DNA from 2 places in the Arthrobacter sp. TMN-50 genome. Region 2 is predicted to be linked to the other one. Evidence: riboswitches for the same ligand, from Rfam matches in the RefSeq annotation. Region 2 holds a riboswitch; the other holds the start of a gene.
The links. Region 2 has a riboswitch for S-adenosylmethionine ahead of ACX80A_RS13925 (ABC transporter substrate-binding protein). Riboswitches for the same ligand answer to the same signal wherever they lie in the genome.

Region 1 (7,027 bases), on a different contig from region 2:
CCGGCGGGCTCCACCTCGAACACGAAGGCCCCCCCGTTCCCAGCCTCGATCACATCGCCATGACGGTGAGGGTCCTGCGGGAGGTTGGGGTTGAGGTAGATGATTCTGTCCCGAACCAGTGGCGGGTGTCCCCCGGACCCATCAGTGCCTTCGACGTGCAGATCGAACAGGATCTCTCCAACGCCGGCCCGTTCCTCGCCGCTGCACTGGTCACTGCCGGCACCGTGAGGATCCCCAACTGGCCGGTGGGCACCACTCAGGTGGGTGACCAATGGCGACACATCCTGGCGACGCTCGGCGCCGACGTCTCCCTTACCGACGGCACCCTGACGGTGACGGGGGGTTCCCGCATCCGGGGCGCGGCCCTCGCCGACACCAGCGAACTTGCCCCAACCGTCGCGGCCCTCTGCGCGTTGGCTGACTCGCCCTCTGTCCTCACCGGTATCGCTCACCTGCGCGGCCACGAAACCGACCGTTTGAAGGCTCTCGCGACCGAAATTAACCGGCTTGGCGGTGACGTTACTGAGACCGCCGACGGGCTGTCCATCAGTCCCGCGCCGCTGCACGGCGGAATCTTCAGAACCTATGAGGATCACCGGATGGCGACGGCGGGCGCCATCCTCGGCCTTGCCGTGGCGGGAGTGGAGGTCGAAAACATCGGCACCACCGCCAAGACCATGCCGCAGTTCCCCGAACTCTGGGCCCATCTCGCTGCGACCGGCGGCACGGTGTCCGCCCAGACCCGCCCCTCCGGCTGGCGCTGACGTGGCCACCGGGGGGAACCGTGGAGAGTCACGGTCGTGGGACGAATCCGACATCAGGGTCCGGCCCAACAAGAAAGGCTCCCGGCCCCGCACCAAGGATCGGCCCGCCTACGACGACGCCGTCACCGGCCGGATTATCACCGTCGACCGCGGGCGCTACACCGCGGTCGTCGACGAGGACGCTGCGGGTGAGCGACTTGTCATTGCCGCCCGGGCCCGGGAACTACGCCGGACGCCGGTGGTCGCCGGGGACCTGGTGGCTCTGGTGGGCGACCTCTCCGGCGGGCCTGACGCCCTGGCACGCTTGGTCCGGGTGGAAGAACGACGAACCCTGCTGCGCCGCAGCGCCGACGACACCGACCCGGTAGAACGTGCAGTGGTCGCTAACGCCGACCAGCTGGTGATTGTTGTGGCGGCAGCCAACCCGGAACCAAGAACAGGATTCATTGACCGGGCGCTGGTGGCGGCGTACGACGCCGGTATCCAACCGATCCTCTGCGTGACCAAAGCAGACCTGCGGGATCCTGCCGGGTTGCTCGACAACTATCGACACCTTGATCTGCCGGTCATCATCAGCCGGACCGCCGCCGATGCCGATGGGGTTGACAGCACCTCGGACGACGGATTGTCCGCCCGGCTCCTCGGCGATGCAGTGAGTCAGTTGCGGTCCCACCTCGACGGTAAGGTCAGTGTGCTGCTGGGTCACTCAGGGGTTGGGAAGTCCACCATGGTCAACGCGTTGACCGGATCCAACCGGGCCACCGGCGGGGTCAATGCTGTGACGGGGCGCGGCCGGCACACGTCGTCGTCGGCGGTCGCGTTGAAGGCCGGCGATTCTCTGCCCGGAACGTGGATCATCGATACCCCTGGCATTCGCTCGTTTGGTCTCGCCCATGTCGACCCTGACCGGATTCTTCAGGCGTTCCCCGATCTGGAACCCGGCACCGCCGAATGTGCGCGGGGCTGCAGGCATGACCGGCTCGCAGTGAGGTGTGGCCTCGATCCCTGGGTACGGGACGGGCTGGCGGGCGTATCGGGTCCGGTACGGCTTGCCTCGCTGCGGCGTTTGCTGGGTGCAAGCGTCCCTGAGCCCAAGGGAAATATGCAGGAAGCCAAACAGCTCGGCGAACAATAGACCTGATACGCTTGAAGAAGTTGCAGTGTTGCGCCCCAGGCTGACACCGCAACGAGAACCCCGAAGCACGGGGGGATTCTCACACACAAGGAATATGAAAAAATGGCAACAGGTACAGTCAAATGGTTCAACGCTGAAAAGGGCTTTGGATTCATTGCTCCTGACGACGGCGGCGCGGATGTATTCGCCCACTTCTCGGCAATCAACTCCAGCGGATTCCGCGCGCTCGAAGAGAACCAGAAGGTCAACTTCGAGACCACGCAGGGCCCCAAGGGACCGCAGGCCGAGAACATCACCGTTATCTAGTAACCCCTAGACGTAGTCCGTCCCACTGGACGGCTCCCCACAGGACACCGAAGCGGCTCATCGCCGCCGGTGTCCTGTGCTGTTTAAGGGTCTTCGCTCGATCAGTGGTGCCACAGGCGGGAGAGCGTCCCGCACTATGGCGATGTTAGGCGATAGGTTGAAGGTATGAACCACCGCCAAAGTTATAACGATGATCTGCGCCTTGCCCATGTGATGGCCGATTCTGTAGACGACCAGACGATGTCGCGATTCAAGGCCCTTGATCTGGTGGTCGAAACCAAACCCGATCTCACGCCCGTCACCGACGCCGATAAGGCAGCCGAGGAGTCGATTCGGGGCCAGCTATCCCGCGCCCGCCCCCGCGACGCGGTCCTCGGCGAAGAGTTCGGTAGCAGTGGCGCCGGCTCACGTCGCTGGATCATCGACCCAATCGACGGCACTAAAAGTTTTGTGCGGGGCGTCCCGGTCTGGGCCACCCTGATCGCCCTCGTGGATGAGGGCCAGCCGGTTGTTGGCTTGGTCAGCGCCCCCGCCCTCGGTAAACGCTGGTGGGCGGCCACCGGCACCGGCGCCTACATGGGTAAATCGTTGGCGGCAGCGACCCGGCTCAAGGTGTCAAACGTGTCGCGGCTTGAAGACGCTTCGCTGTCCTATTCAAGCCTGTCGGGCTGGAAGGAACGCGGAAACCTGCCGGAATTCCTGACGCTGACCGATTCGGTCTGGCGCACTCGCGCGTATGGCGACTTCTGGTCCTACTGCCTGGTCGCTGAGGGCGCCGTCGACATCGCCTGCGAACCCGAGCTGAACCTATATGACATGGCGGCGCTGGTACCGATCATCACCGAGGCCGGCGGCCGCTTCACCTCCCTCGAGGGCACGGACGGCCCCTTCGGCGGCAACGCCCTGGCCACCAACAGCACGCTGCACAACGATGTGCTGCAGATCCTCAACCCCGATGTGGATGACCTACTTTAAGATTCCGTAATAAAATAAACCCGGGCACACCTCGTGCCCTAGGCTGTTTGCTATTGGTCACGAGTGCCAGCGCTAAACCCCGGTTTGCTGGCCGGCAACCCTCCCGTCGCGGCGGGGTGCCCCGGGTGACGACCAGGCCGTACCCGAGCGGGTATGGCAAGCGCGGACACCCCTGCGTGGGGTCCACATTTCTGGAGACCCTTCATGACCATTGCACCCAGTACACTGGCTCAGCACCCAGCCAGGGCCGTGGCCCCGTTGGCCGACGTCGTCGGGAGCGGCCTGCGGGTCCCGGTCCTCGGGGGTGGTGAGGTTAGGTACGTCAACCTTGACTACGCGGCGTCTGCCCCTGCCCTGGCCGAGGTGCAGGAGTTTGTCACCACTGTCCTGCCCTACTACGCAAGCATCCACCGGGGCGCCGGCTATACCTCCCAGGTGTCCACTTCGCTGTATGAGAATGCCAGAACAGCGATCCGCGGGTTCGTGGGCGGACGTGGTGGTGACACGGTGATCTTCACCCGCAACACCACCGATTCACTGAATCTCCTCGCCGGGTGCGTCCCCGCCACGGGTGACGTGCTGTACCTCGACATTGAGCACCACGCCAATCTGCTCCCCTGGCAGCAGTTACCGCACCGCAGCCTCACCGCCGGTACGACGCTCGCCGATACCCTGGACCGGGTCCGCGCCGAGCTGGCCGCCGGCGGGGTGACCCTGCTGGCGGTCTCCGGCGCATCAAATGTCACCGGCGAGGTGCTTCCGGTCAGGGAGCTGGCGCGACTGGCCCATGCCTACGGTGCACGGATCGTCGTGGATGCAGCGCAACTGGCCCCGCACCGTCGGATCGACATCAGCCGGGACGGTATCGACTATGTGGCGTTCTCGGGTCACAAGCTCTACGCGCCGTTCGGCGCGGGGGTGCTGGTGGGCCGTTCCGACTGGCTGGATGCCGGTACCCCCTATCTCGCCGGCGGCGGAGCGGTGCGCCAGGTCAGGGCCGATTCTGTGTCCTGGGCCACCGGGCCGGCCCGGCATGAGGGCGGCTCACCCAATGTGGTGGGCGCCGGCGCGCTCGCCCACGCAGCGGGCATGCTCGCAGCGCTCGATCACAGCGCCTGGCAATCCCACGAACAGGCACTCCGGTCCGCTTTGGTCTCCGGCCTCGCCGGGCTGCCCGGAGTCAGCGTCCACCGACTCTTCCCCGACAGCGCCGAACCGATCGGCGTCGTCAATTTTTCGGTCGCCGGGTACGACGCCGGACTGGTAGCCGCCTACCTCTCCGCCGAACACGGGGTGGGGCTCCGCGATGGCAGGTTCTGCGCACATCCGCTGCTCACCCGGCTCGGTCTCCCCTCGGGATCGCTGAGGGCCAGCGTCGGACTCGGATCGCAACTCGCCGATGTGGAGCGCCTGCTCGGGGCCCTCCGGTCCCTCTTGACCCACGGCCTGACCGCTGACTATATCGTCGACGAGGAACGCTGGGTTCCTGCGGTCGAAACCCGCACCTTCCCGGCTTGGGCTCCCCATACGCCGGGGACGGCCGGCGCGGCGCCGTACACCAGCGAATAGCCGACCGCAGGTTCCCTCCCTCTGATTCTGCCCCCCAGTGCGCGATACCCTAGGCACAGGCCCACCCTGTCCCGTCCTGCGAAGGAGAACACACTATGCCCCGCGGCGGCCCACGTCTGCATGCCACCCGGCGGATTCACCTTGCCGGCGGCTACCTCGACGACGGTGAACAATACGACAGGGTCCGGCCCGGCTACCCGGCAGAGAGCGTCGACTGGGTCGTAGCCGCCGGGGCCTCGACCGCGGCCGACGTCGGCGCGGGCACGGGACTCTTCACCGCGGAGCTGGTGAAGCGCGGACTGGACGTCACCGCCGTCGATCCCTCCCACAGCATGCTTGACGTGCTCCGGACCAAGCTCCCCCAGGTGACCACCGTGGTGGGTACGGCCGAAGCGACCGGGCTGGCGGCAGCCTCGGTCCAGCTGGTCTCGATCGCGCAGGCCTGGCACTGGCTCGACCCAGCGGCGGCGGCCAGGGAATCGGCCCGCATCCTCGTTCCCGGCGGCCAGATTGCTCTCCTCTGGAACCAGTTGGACGTTTCGCTCCCGTGGGTGCACCGACTCAGCCGGATCATGCACGCCGGGGATGTCTACAAGCCCGATCATCGGCCGGCAATCGGGCAGGCTTTTGGTCGGCCCGAACATCTGGCGGCGCGCTGGACCCAGACCCTGACCACCGCAGACATCGTGGAGCTGGCTAAATCGCGGAGCTATTACCGGCGAGCCACCCCTGTCCTCCGCGCGAAGGTGGAGGCCAACCTCGACTGGTACCTCCACGAGGAGCTGAAATTCACCCCTGATGTCACGGTGGATTTGCCCTACTTCACCCATGCCTGGCGGGCGACTCGGACCTGACACCTCGAAAGGCTACCTTTTAGGCACTCCTTTGGGTTAGATTTAGGTATGCCGAAATTTCTGGTTCCGCTCGCTCTGCTGACAGCGCTGACCGTAGCAGCCTGCGGGGCCAGCCCCGCAGCGCTGGCCAGGCCCGCCGACAACGATGACCGGCCCGTGGTCCTGACCACCTTCAGCGTGCTCGCTGACCTCACCGATCAGGTGGGCGGCGGCCATGTCCGGGTCGAATCCATCACAAAGATTGGCGCGGAGATCCACGGTTACGACCCCACGCCGTCCGACCTGGTCAACGCTCAGGATGCCGACCTGATTCTTGATAACGGGCTGGGACTTGAGCGGTGGTTCAAACGCTTCGTTCTTTCGGTCGATGCCCCCCACGTCGTCCTGTCGGAGGGGGTGGAGCCAGTGGATATCCGCTCAGGCGCCTACAGGGGCCTACCCAACCCCCACGCCTGGATGTCACCCGCCGCAGCGCAGGTCTATGTCGACAACATTGTGGCGGCGCTGACTGACCTCAGCCCGGCGCATGCCGCCGAATTCGAGGCCAACGGGCTCCGAATCAAAACCGAACTGCAGGACATGCTGGATGACCTGCGAGCAGCCTTCACCGCTGCATCGACGCCCGCCCTGGTCACCTGCGAGGGTGCCTTTTCCTACCTGGCGCGGGATGCCGGACTCGCCGAGGCCTTCATCTGGCCTGTCAACTCGGACGCCGAAGGGACTCCCCGCCAGATCAGGGAAGTGATCAGCTTCGTCGAGACCAACGGCGTTCCCGCCGTGTTCTGTGAGTCGACGGTCAACCCGTCCGCCCAGGAACAGGTTGCGTTGGCCACGGGCGCCGACCTGACCGGTCCGCTGTATGTCGATTCACTCTCCGGCCCAGACGGCCCGGTACCTACCTTCCTCGAACTCCTCCGGTACGACATCGCCATGATTACTGACGGGCTCACCTCATGACCTCTTTCGCTCACTCCCGACCCTCGGCCACGGACGCCGGACCCGTCGCAGCCATCTCCGTCTCGGGGCTCAGCGTCAGTTACAACGAGGTTAGGGCGCTCACCGACGTCGACCTCACCCTGGCGAGGGCGCGGATCTGCGGGCTGATCGGGGTCAACGGTTCGGGTAAGTCAACGCTCTTCAAATGCCTGATGGGGCTGGTCCAGCCCCAGGCCGGTGTTGTGGCAATCTTCGGCACGGACCACCGCACCGCCCGGCGCAACAACCTGGTGGCCTATGTCCCCCAATCGGAGGACGTCGACTGGACCTTTCCGCTGTCGGTGGGCGACGTGGTCCTCATGGGTCGCTACGGCAGGATGCCGCAGTCCCGCCGCGCCAGCCGAGCCGACCGTGACGCCGTCGACGAGGCGTTGGGACGCGTCGGTCTGAGCCAGCACCGCCACCGCCAGATCGGCGAACTGTCCGGC
Region 2 (7,027 bases):
CGATATATTTCAAGATTTTGGCGATGAGAAGGTCACAAGGAGCAGCCACCTAGAAAAGGTCTGTCTTCTGCAGGAAGGGGTTGGCAAGGACAACATCAGCGACTTCACGACGAATCTAATTAAAGAGTTCCTTCTGGAGTACACACAGACCTTCGCTCGGGCCCAACTTGACCCCAAGCACTGCAAAGTTTTTAATGTACCCCGTGCTCGATTCAATTATGAGACCGAGGTATGGCAACACTTGAAGTTCTATCTCCCCGCAAGGGGTTCAGAGTTCTTCATACTCACACCCATCGATATATTGACGAAGGAAGATACCTGGATCAGCAATCATGATCTGATCTCTGGTTTTGATCGGTTGCCGGATGCCATACCAGACGACCAGCAGCGGGCTAGAGTCAATTCCTACTTCACAAAACAACTAGGACTGAAGCCAAAACGCGAAGACGTCAGCCGCGCAGTCCAGCGGACGATCCGCACCTTCCCGGAACTTATAGATCACTACATTCGCTTGAAGGAGGATGAAGGGGACCAAGCGGAACGGCTTAGCACAGAGCGTGTTCGTGAGATGAAGCAGCTCCTTATCGACTCTGTGAAAGAAGTATCGAAGGAACTCGCAACGACCAGCGACTTCAATGATCTACCTTGGAACAGTTTCCAAGAAACTCGAGCAAGGATCCTAGCCTTCAAACGTTTCATTGAAGACCAAGAAGGGTACCAGCTCCTAAACAAGGAAGGGCGAGTTGCGGGAACAGAGAAAGACGCGCAGCTAATCTTCTACTGTCTGTGGCACGGATCAGCCTTCGATGTTAACCGAGAACCAAACAATGGCAGAGGGCCCGTGGATTATGCTGTCAGTAAGGGATCAGGCGATAAAACCCTCGTGGAGATGAAGCTGGGCAAGAACTCACAGTTGAAGCGAAACCTTGAGCACCAAGTCCCAATTTATGAGGCGGCGAACAACACGAACAAGTCGTTCAAGCTGATCCTTTGCTATACGGCGGAAGAAATTGTCCGAGTACAAACCGTACTTCGTGAACTCAATCTTCATGAGTCACCAAACGTCTTCGTCATCGACGCCCGCAATGACAACAAGCCATCAGCTTCAAAGGCGACCTCCCACTGAATGAAGCGGCTCTCAGGAGGCCGCTACCGACGAACGGCAGAGCTCTTTCCGGCTAAAAGTACTCATCGCAGCTGGGCACCGGGAACCTCAGTTTTCGAGACCAGTACGAACGCCCGTCCGGGCCTCCCAGCAGTGCGCCACTTCTGTGAACATGTTGCGGCATTGGGCGAATATATGTCACAACCTCAAGTTCCTGATTTGATAGAGACAAAGTCCTCTGGTGCGGTTGTCAGCACGGTGGACGAACAGCGCCGCTCGTCAGATTTGTGCATGCACCCACTATGTTGAACAGTCACTCACCAATCGTCAATGACTCCGAAACAACTCGTCCCAACTCAACATGTCGCGCTAACGGTTTGAACGAATGTTCGAGAGGACCATCAAAGACGCACCTTGCTGCGTCTTTACTCATCCGCCAGTACCGGCGCGCCATCAGCGAGCTCGGCAGCTGCCGGGCAGCCTGCCTCACCTCAAGCCAGAGTGATTGAGGTGCAATCTAAAAGCTGAAAGAAAACTGTCGGTCAATTCGACGGCCAATGTTTCGCCGAAAGTCGTGTCAGTCACGATTTTCTTGATCGGCCAATCGATATGCGATTAGATCGCCGTAGTCCACCGGGTATCGCTCCCCGGGACTGAACCACCATCCAGAGCGGCTGAGAGACCTGGCTCGTTGAAGCCGCAGCAACCACCCCTTCGGGGGCCGGTGCTACTGCCAGGACCGATGGAGATAGCCTTGTCCCCCGTTGGTATCGACCTCCTTTCTGGCGGTCCGATGCTTCAGCGTGAGCGGATAGGGAACCTCGATCACTATTGAAAGGATCGGCATGATTTCCCACCCCGCTTCACGCGACCACCCCGCTTCACGCGACCACCCCGCTTCACGCGACCACCCCGCTTCACGCGACCACCACGTTCGGCTGAACAGTCAGCTCACGAGGGTCACCGCGCGGCGACCATTTAGGGTGACAGCCCTGCTCAGCATCGCCGCGCTGGCCCTGACCGCCTGCGGTTCGGCTGCGAACACCGCCGCGGGCCCGGACGTCGCGACCGGTGACCCCGTTGAGGGTGGAACCCTGGTGTACGCAGAGGTGACGCCGATCAACAACTGGCAGACCCAATCCGCACGGTTCTATGAGAAATCGAACGTCCTCCATAGTGTGCTGGATCGACTCACCTACTTCGACCCCGAGCAGGGTGAGTTGGTTCCCTGGATCGCCTCTGAATTCTCCGGTAATGATGACGCCACCGAGTTCACCTTCACCATCCGACCCGGTGTCACCTTCAGCGATGGTGCCCCCCTGGACGCTGAGGCCGTGAAGCTCAACTTCGATGCTCTGGGCCTCGGGATTGAGGCAGCCCAGATTCAGCCGAACGTGGATTTCGCCGGCTACAAGTCGGCCGAGGTGATCGGCGAGGACCAGGTACGCGTCACGTTGTCGTCCCCCAACGCAAACTTCCTGCGCGCAACCTCGTCGGTCACGGCAGGGCTCGTGTCCCCCGCCACACTGGAACTGGATGCCGCCGGACAATCGGCCATCGCACAAATTTCGGGGTCCGGACCCTTCACCTTCGAGTCGGAGAAACCCGACGAAGAAGTAGTCCTCGCCAAGCGGGCGGACTACGCTTGGGCTCCTGAGACTGCCGCGAATCAGGGAGATGCCTACCTGGACAAGGTGGTCATCAAGTATCTGCCCGAAGTGGCCCACCGCGCGGGGGCAGTTCAATCGGGGCAGGTGGACCTGGTACGCGGCCTGCAGCCGCTCGACGAGGAGACGCTCGCGGCCACCGGCAACCAGGTTCTGCCTGCGGAAGGGGTGGACCTGACCGCCAACATGGCGGCGGTGCGCATCGGGAGCGGAAAGCTTGCCGACGAGAACGTTCGCCGGGCCCTGCAGATTGGCATTGACCGGCAAAGTCTCAAGGAAACCGTTCTGTCTGACAGCTACGACCTCGCTGCCTCCGTGCTGAACCGCCAGGCGCCCGGATTCACCGATTTGTCCGAGGAGCTCGAGTATCAACCGGACGAGGCCAATCGACTGCTTGACGACGCCGGCTGGCAGGTCGGACCGGACGGGATCCGCACGAAGGGCGGAGTTGAACTTGAAGTCACCGTGACGAGTTCCAACAATTCGGTGGTCATCAAGCCCGCCTTCGAACTGATCGAACAGCAGTGGCGGGAGTTGGGCGTCAAGCTCAACAACCGGGCTGGTGACAATACTTTCCTGGCGACGGCAATGCCAGACCCATCGGTCGAGTTCTTCGGAACCCGGCAGTTCATCTACGGCGGTCTTGGCCCGATCTTCGAGCCAGCCAACAACACGATGACGCACACGAGCGACGAAGACCTGAACGCGATCTTTGCTGCTGAACGCGCTGCAGCGCCAGGCCCGGAGCGGGATGAGCTGCTGGCGGAAGAGCAATACGCGCTGGTGGTCGACAAGGCGTACTCGCTGGTGCTGTGGGACGAGGTCCAGGTTTACGGCGCCCACAGTGACACCCATGTGGAGTTTACGTCTGGCACTGCCCCGGTGTTCCAAGGCGCATGGAAAACGGGTGGCTAGCACCGATGGCCCGCTACCTCGTGCAACGGATTGGTCAGGCGCTTCTCGTGGTCTGGCTTGCCTACACTCTCGTCTTCCTCGCGGTGCAACTTCTGCCCAGCGATCCGGTGACGATCTTCCTGACCTCAGACTCTGCGGTCGATCAGGCAGCAATCGACACCATGAAAAGCCAGTACGGCTATGACCAGCCGTTGCCGGTGCAATACCTGAGTCAACTAGTGGGTCTCCTCTCGGGAGACTTCGGCTACTCGCTGGCATCCGGTGAGTCGGTCCTGGACCGGATCAGCGGTGTCGCCGGGTCCACCGTGGCACTTGCAGGGTCGGCCTTTATCCTCGCAGTGCTGATCGCCGTCCTCATCGTCGCCAGCGCCACCCTGACCCGGTCAGGCGCGCTTCGTCGAGTGCTCGTGAATCTGCCTCCCCTGTTCGCAGCCATTCCCGCGTTCTGGCTCGGACTGGTTCTGCTGGATCTGCTGTCGATTCGTTGGGGCGTGATGTCGTTGTTCCCGGACGGTTCCTTCCTGTCTCTCGCGGTCCCCGTACTGGTGCTTGCGACAGTGGTCTCGGCTCCCGTCGCCCAGGTCTTGTTGAAGTGCGTGAATCAGGTTTACGAGCAGCCCTTCATCGACGTTCTTCGGGCGAAAGGGGCTTCACGGACCTGGATCTTCTTCCGGCATGCCCTGAAGAACGCGGCCGGCCCGGCCCTGACCATTACGGGCATCACGGTGGGTAGCCTCTTCGCGGGATCAGTCATCACTGAAACCGTCTTCGCCCGATCGGGTCTGGGCTCGGTGGTGCTGACGGCTGTTACTACCCAGGATGTGCCGCTTGTGCAGGGGCTCGTTCTCCTGACGGCGACGGTTTTCGTCGTCGTCAATCTGGCCGTCGATCTGATGTACCCGTTGCTTGATCCCCGCATCCTCAAAAGCAACGGCCAAGGGGCCCCTCGGGCCCTAGCCGCTTGATGACCTACTTCCGATTGAGGTTTTTTCATGTCAGCCTTCAATGATTCCAACCACCAGGTTTATCCTGCCAGCGTCGGTCCAGTACCGTCCGTCGGCCCAGTGACGACGATCGGACCCGGCGTCGTGCCCACCACTGGGCGGGCCGGACCGGGCTCCCGTCGCCGCTTTCAGAATCCCGCCCTGTGGTTGATGGCGCTGCCTTTGGGGGTCGTCGCTGCCTGGGCGCTCGCTCCTGAATGGTTCACCACCTACTCGCCGCTTGACGGTGTGCCCCGCGATAACTTCCAGGCACCGGATGTCAGGCACCTCTTCGGTACGGATCATCTTGGCCGGGACGTCTTCACGAGGGTGGTGTTTGGGACACGGCAAACCCTTCTGACCGCAGGGCTGGCCGTCCTCATCGGTCTGGTCGTGGGGACTCTCGTTGGGGTGATCGCAGCCACCGCGGGACGCGCCGCCGATGCCACCGCCATGCGACTCGTGGACGTGTTGCTGGCCGTGCCTGGATTCCTGATCTCGCTGGTTATCGTCACTGCGTTCTCCCCCGGCCCCATCTCGCTGGGTGTCGGCATCGGCATCGCGTCGGTCGCGTCCTTCGCACGGGTCGTCCGGTCAGAGGTGTTGCGGGTGCGGAACCTGGACTTCATCGAGGCGTCGTTCCTCAATGGCGGTACCTACTGGTCCGTTGTTGTTCGCCACCTCCTGCCGAATGCCAGCGGACCTGTCCTGGCGCTGCTCGCAGTCGACCTGGGCGCCGCCATTCTGGCCATCTCCGGACTGGGATTCCTCGGGTTTGGTGCTCCCCCGCCAACCCCCGAATGGGGACTCCTGATCGCCGAGGGGCGGCAATACCTTGGCACCGCGTGGTGGCTCACTACCCTGCCAGGCCTCGTCATCGTGCTCACAGTCATCCTGCTAGCCGCCCTCGGACGGCAGCTCCTCAACACCTTCCGAATCTAGTCAGGAGCACCAAGTGAACAGCAACGAAGCACCCATCGCCCCGGCTGCGGCCCCCGGACGGACCCCGCGTCGCGCAGACGAATCTCTTCTGACCGTGCGCGGCCTAACGATCGAGTATGGACGCGGTGACAGTGCGAAGACCGCCGTCGACGACGTCGATTTCACCATCTATCGGGGTGAGATCGTTGCACTGGTTGGCGAATCAGGGTCTGGAAAATCCACTCTGGTCAAGTCGATTATCGGACTGCTTCCGGCAACAGCACAGCGCACCGCGGGGTCCATCTCGCTAAGGGGAACCATTCTGACCGAGGCCCGGGAAAGGGAACTTGAGCGGATCCGAGGCCGGCGGATTTCCCTGGTACCGCAGGATCCCGGTGCTTCGCTCGATCCGGTCAAAACCGTCGGCTCCCAACTGGCGGAGGTCTTCCACCTGCACCGCGACGGCCAGCGGCGCACCCGTCAATCAGTTCGGGCGGAGGTCCTCCGGTTGCTCGACCTGGTGGGTATCGATCGTCCAGAGGAACGACTGAAGCAGTATCCCCATGAACTCTCAGGCGGTCTTAAGCAACGTGTGCTCATCGCGATTGCCTTCAGCTTGCAACCTGAACTGCTTATCGCCGACGAGCCAACCTCTGCCCTCGATGTGACCGTCCAGGCAAAGATCCTTCAGATCTTCGAACGACTGGCAACCGAATTTGGTACTGCCGTGGTCTTTGTGACCCACGACCTCGCGGTGGCAACCGACCACGCAGCGCGTATTGCGGTCATGCGGCGGGGTCGCATCGTAGAGAACCGTTCGGTGACCGACATTCTTGATGCTCCCGAAGACGAATACACGGCAAGGCTGCTCGACGAGGCCTCTCCACACCGCTGTCCCGCGCAGGCAGGCGCAGTCTCCCTGCACGAGCCAGCTGCACCACCGGCAGTTGAGGTTCGCGGTCTTACCCGGGACTTCAGCAGGGCGGGTGAGCGGCACCGGGCGGTCGACGGGGTGTCATTCAGCATCGCCCAGGGAACCACATTCGCCCTGGTGGGCGAGTCGGGCTCAGGTAAGTCAACCACCGCCCGCATGATCCTCCGCCTCCTCGATCCTGGGGCTGGTCAGATCCTCGTTCAGGGAGAAGATGTCACGTCGGCTTCGCGTGCCCAGAAGAGGGAGCTTTGGCGGAACTTGCAGCTGGTCTACCAGAACCCCGACTCAGCGCTCGACCCTCGCCTACCGATCCGGGCGATCATTGGCGAGCCGCTCCGGAACTACCGGGTCGGCTCCCGGGCCTCGCGGCACAGCCACGTCGCTAACCTCCTCGAACAGGTCGATCTTGCGCCTGGCCTCGCCGGTAAACGGCCCCAGGAGCTGTCGGGTGGCCAGCGCCAGCGCGTTGCCATTGCCCGTGCACTCGCGCTCGGCGCCAGGA

Region 1: linked by a shared signal. The riboswitch ahead of ACX80A_RS00630 (aminotransferase class V-fold PLP-dependent enzyme) and the one ahead of ACX80A_RS13925 (ABC transporter substrate-binding protein) in region 2 are both predicted to bind S-adenosylmethionine.

What each region holds. Positions count from the first base shown of each region.
Region 1 is NZ_JBTNDG010000001.1:127,059-134,085, forward strand. Features, by position in the region: gene aroA (3-phosphoshikimate 1-carboxyvinyltransferase) at 1-764, shown strand, start outside; gene rsgA (ribosome small subunit-dependent GTPase A) at 766-1,899, shown strand; gene ACX80A_RS00620 (cold-shock protein) at 2,002-2,205, shown strand; gene hisN (histidinol-phosphatase) at 2,371-3,180, shown strand; SAM riboswitch class IV at 3,236-3,349, shown strand; gene ACX80A_RS00630 (aminotransferase class V-fold PLP-dependent enzyme) at 3,385-4,749, shown strand; gene ACX80A_RS00635 (class I SAM-dependent methyltransferase) at 4,845-5,603, shown strand; gene ACX80A_RS00640 (metal ABC transporter substrate-binding protein) at 5,652-6,560, shown strand; gene ACX80A_RS00645 (metal ABC transporter ATP-binding protein) at 6,557-7,027, shown strand, end outside.
Region 2 is NZ_JBTNDG010000016.1:39,996-47,022, reverse strand. Features, by position in the region: gene ACX80A_RS13930 (hypothetical protein) at 1-1,126, shown strand, start outside; SAM riboswitch class I at 1,764-1,854, shown strand; gene ACX80A_RS13925 (ABC transporter substrate-binding protein) at 1,951-3,687, shown strand; gene ACX80A_RS13920 (ABC transporter permease) at 3,669-4,652, shown strand; gene ACX80A_RS13915 (ABC transporter permease) at 4,680-5,612, shown strand; gene ACX80A_RS13910 (dipeptide ABC transporter ATP-binding protein) at 5,626-7,027, shown strand, end outside.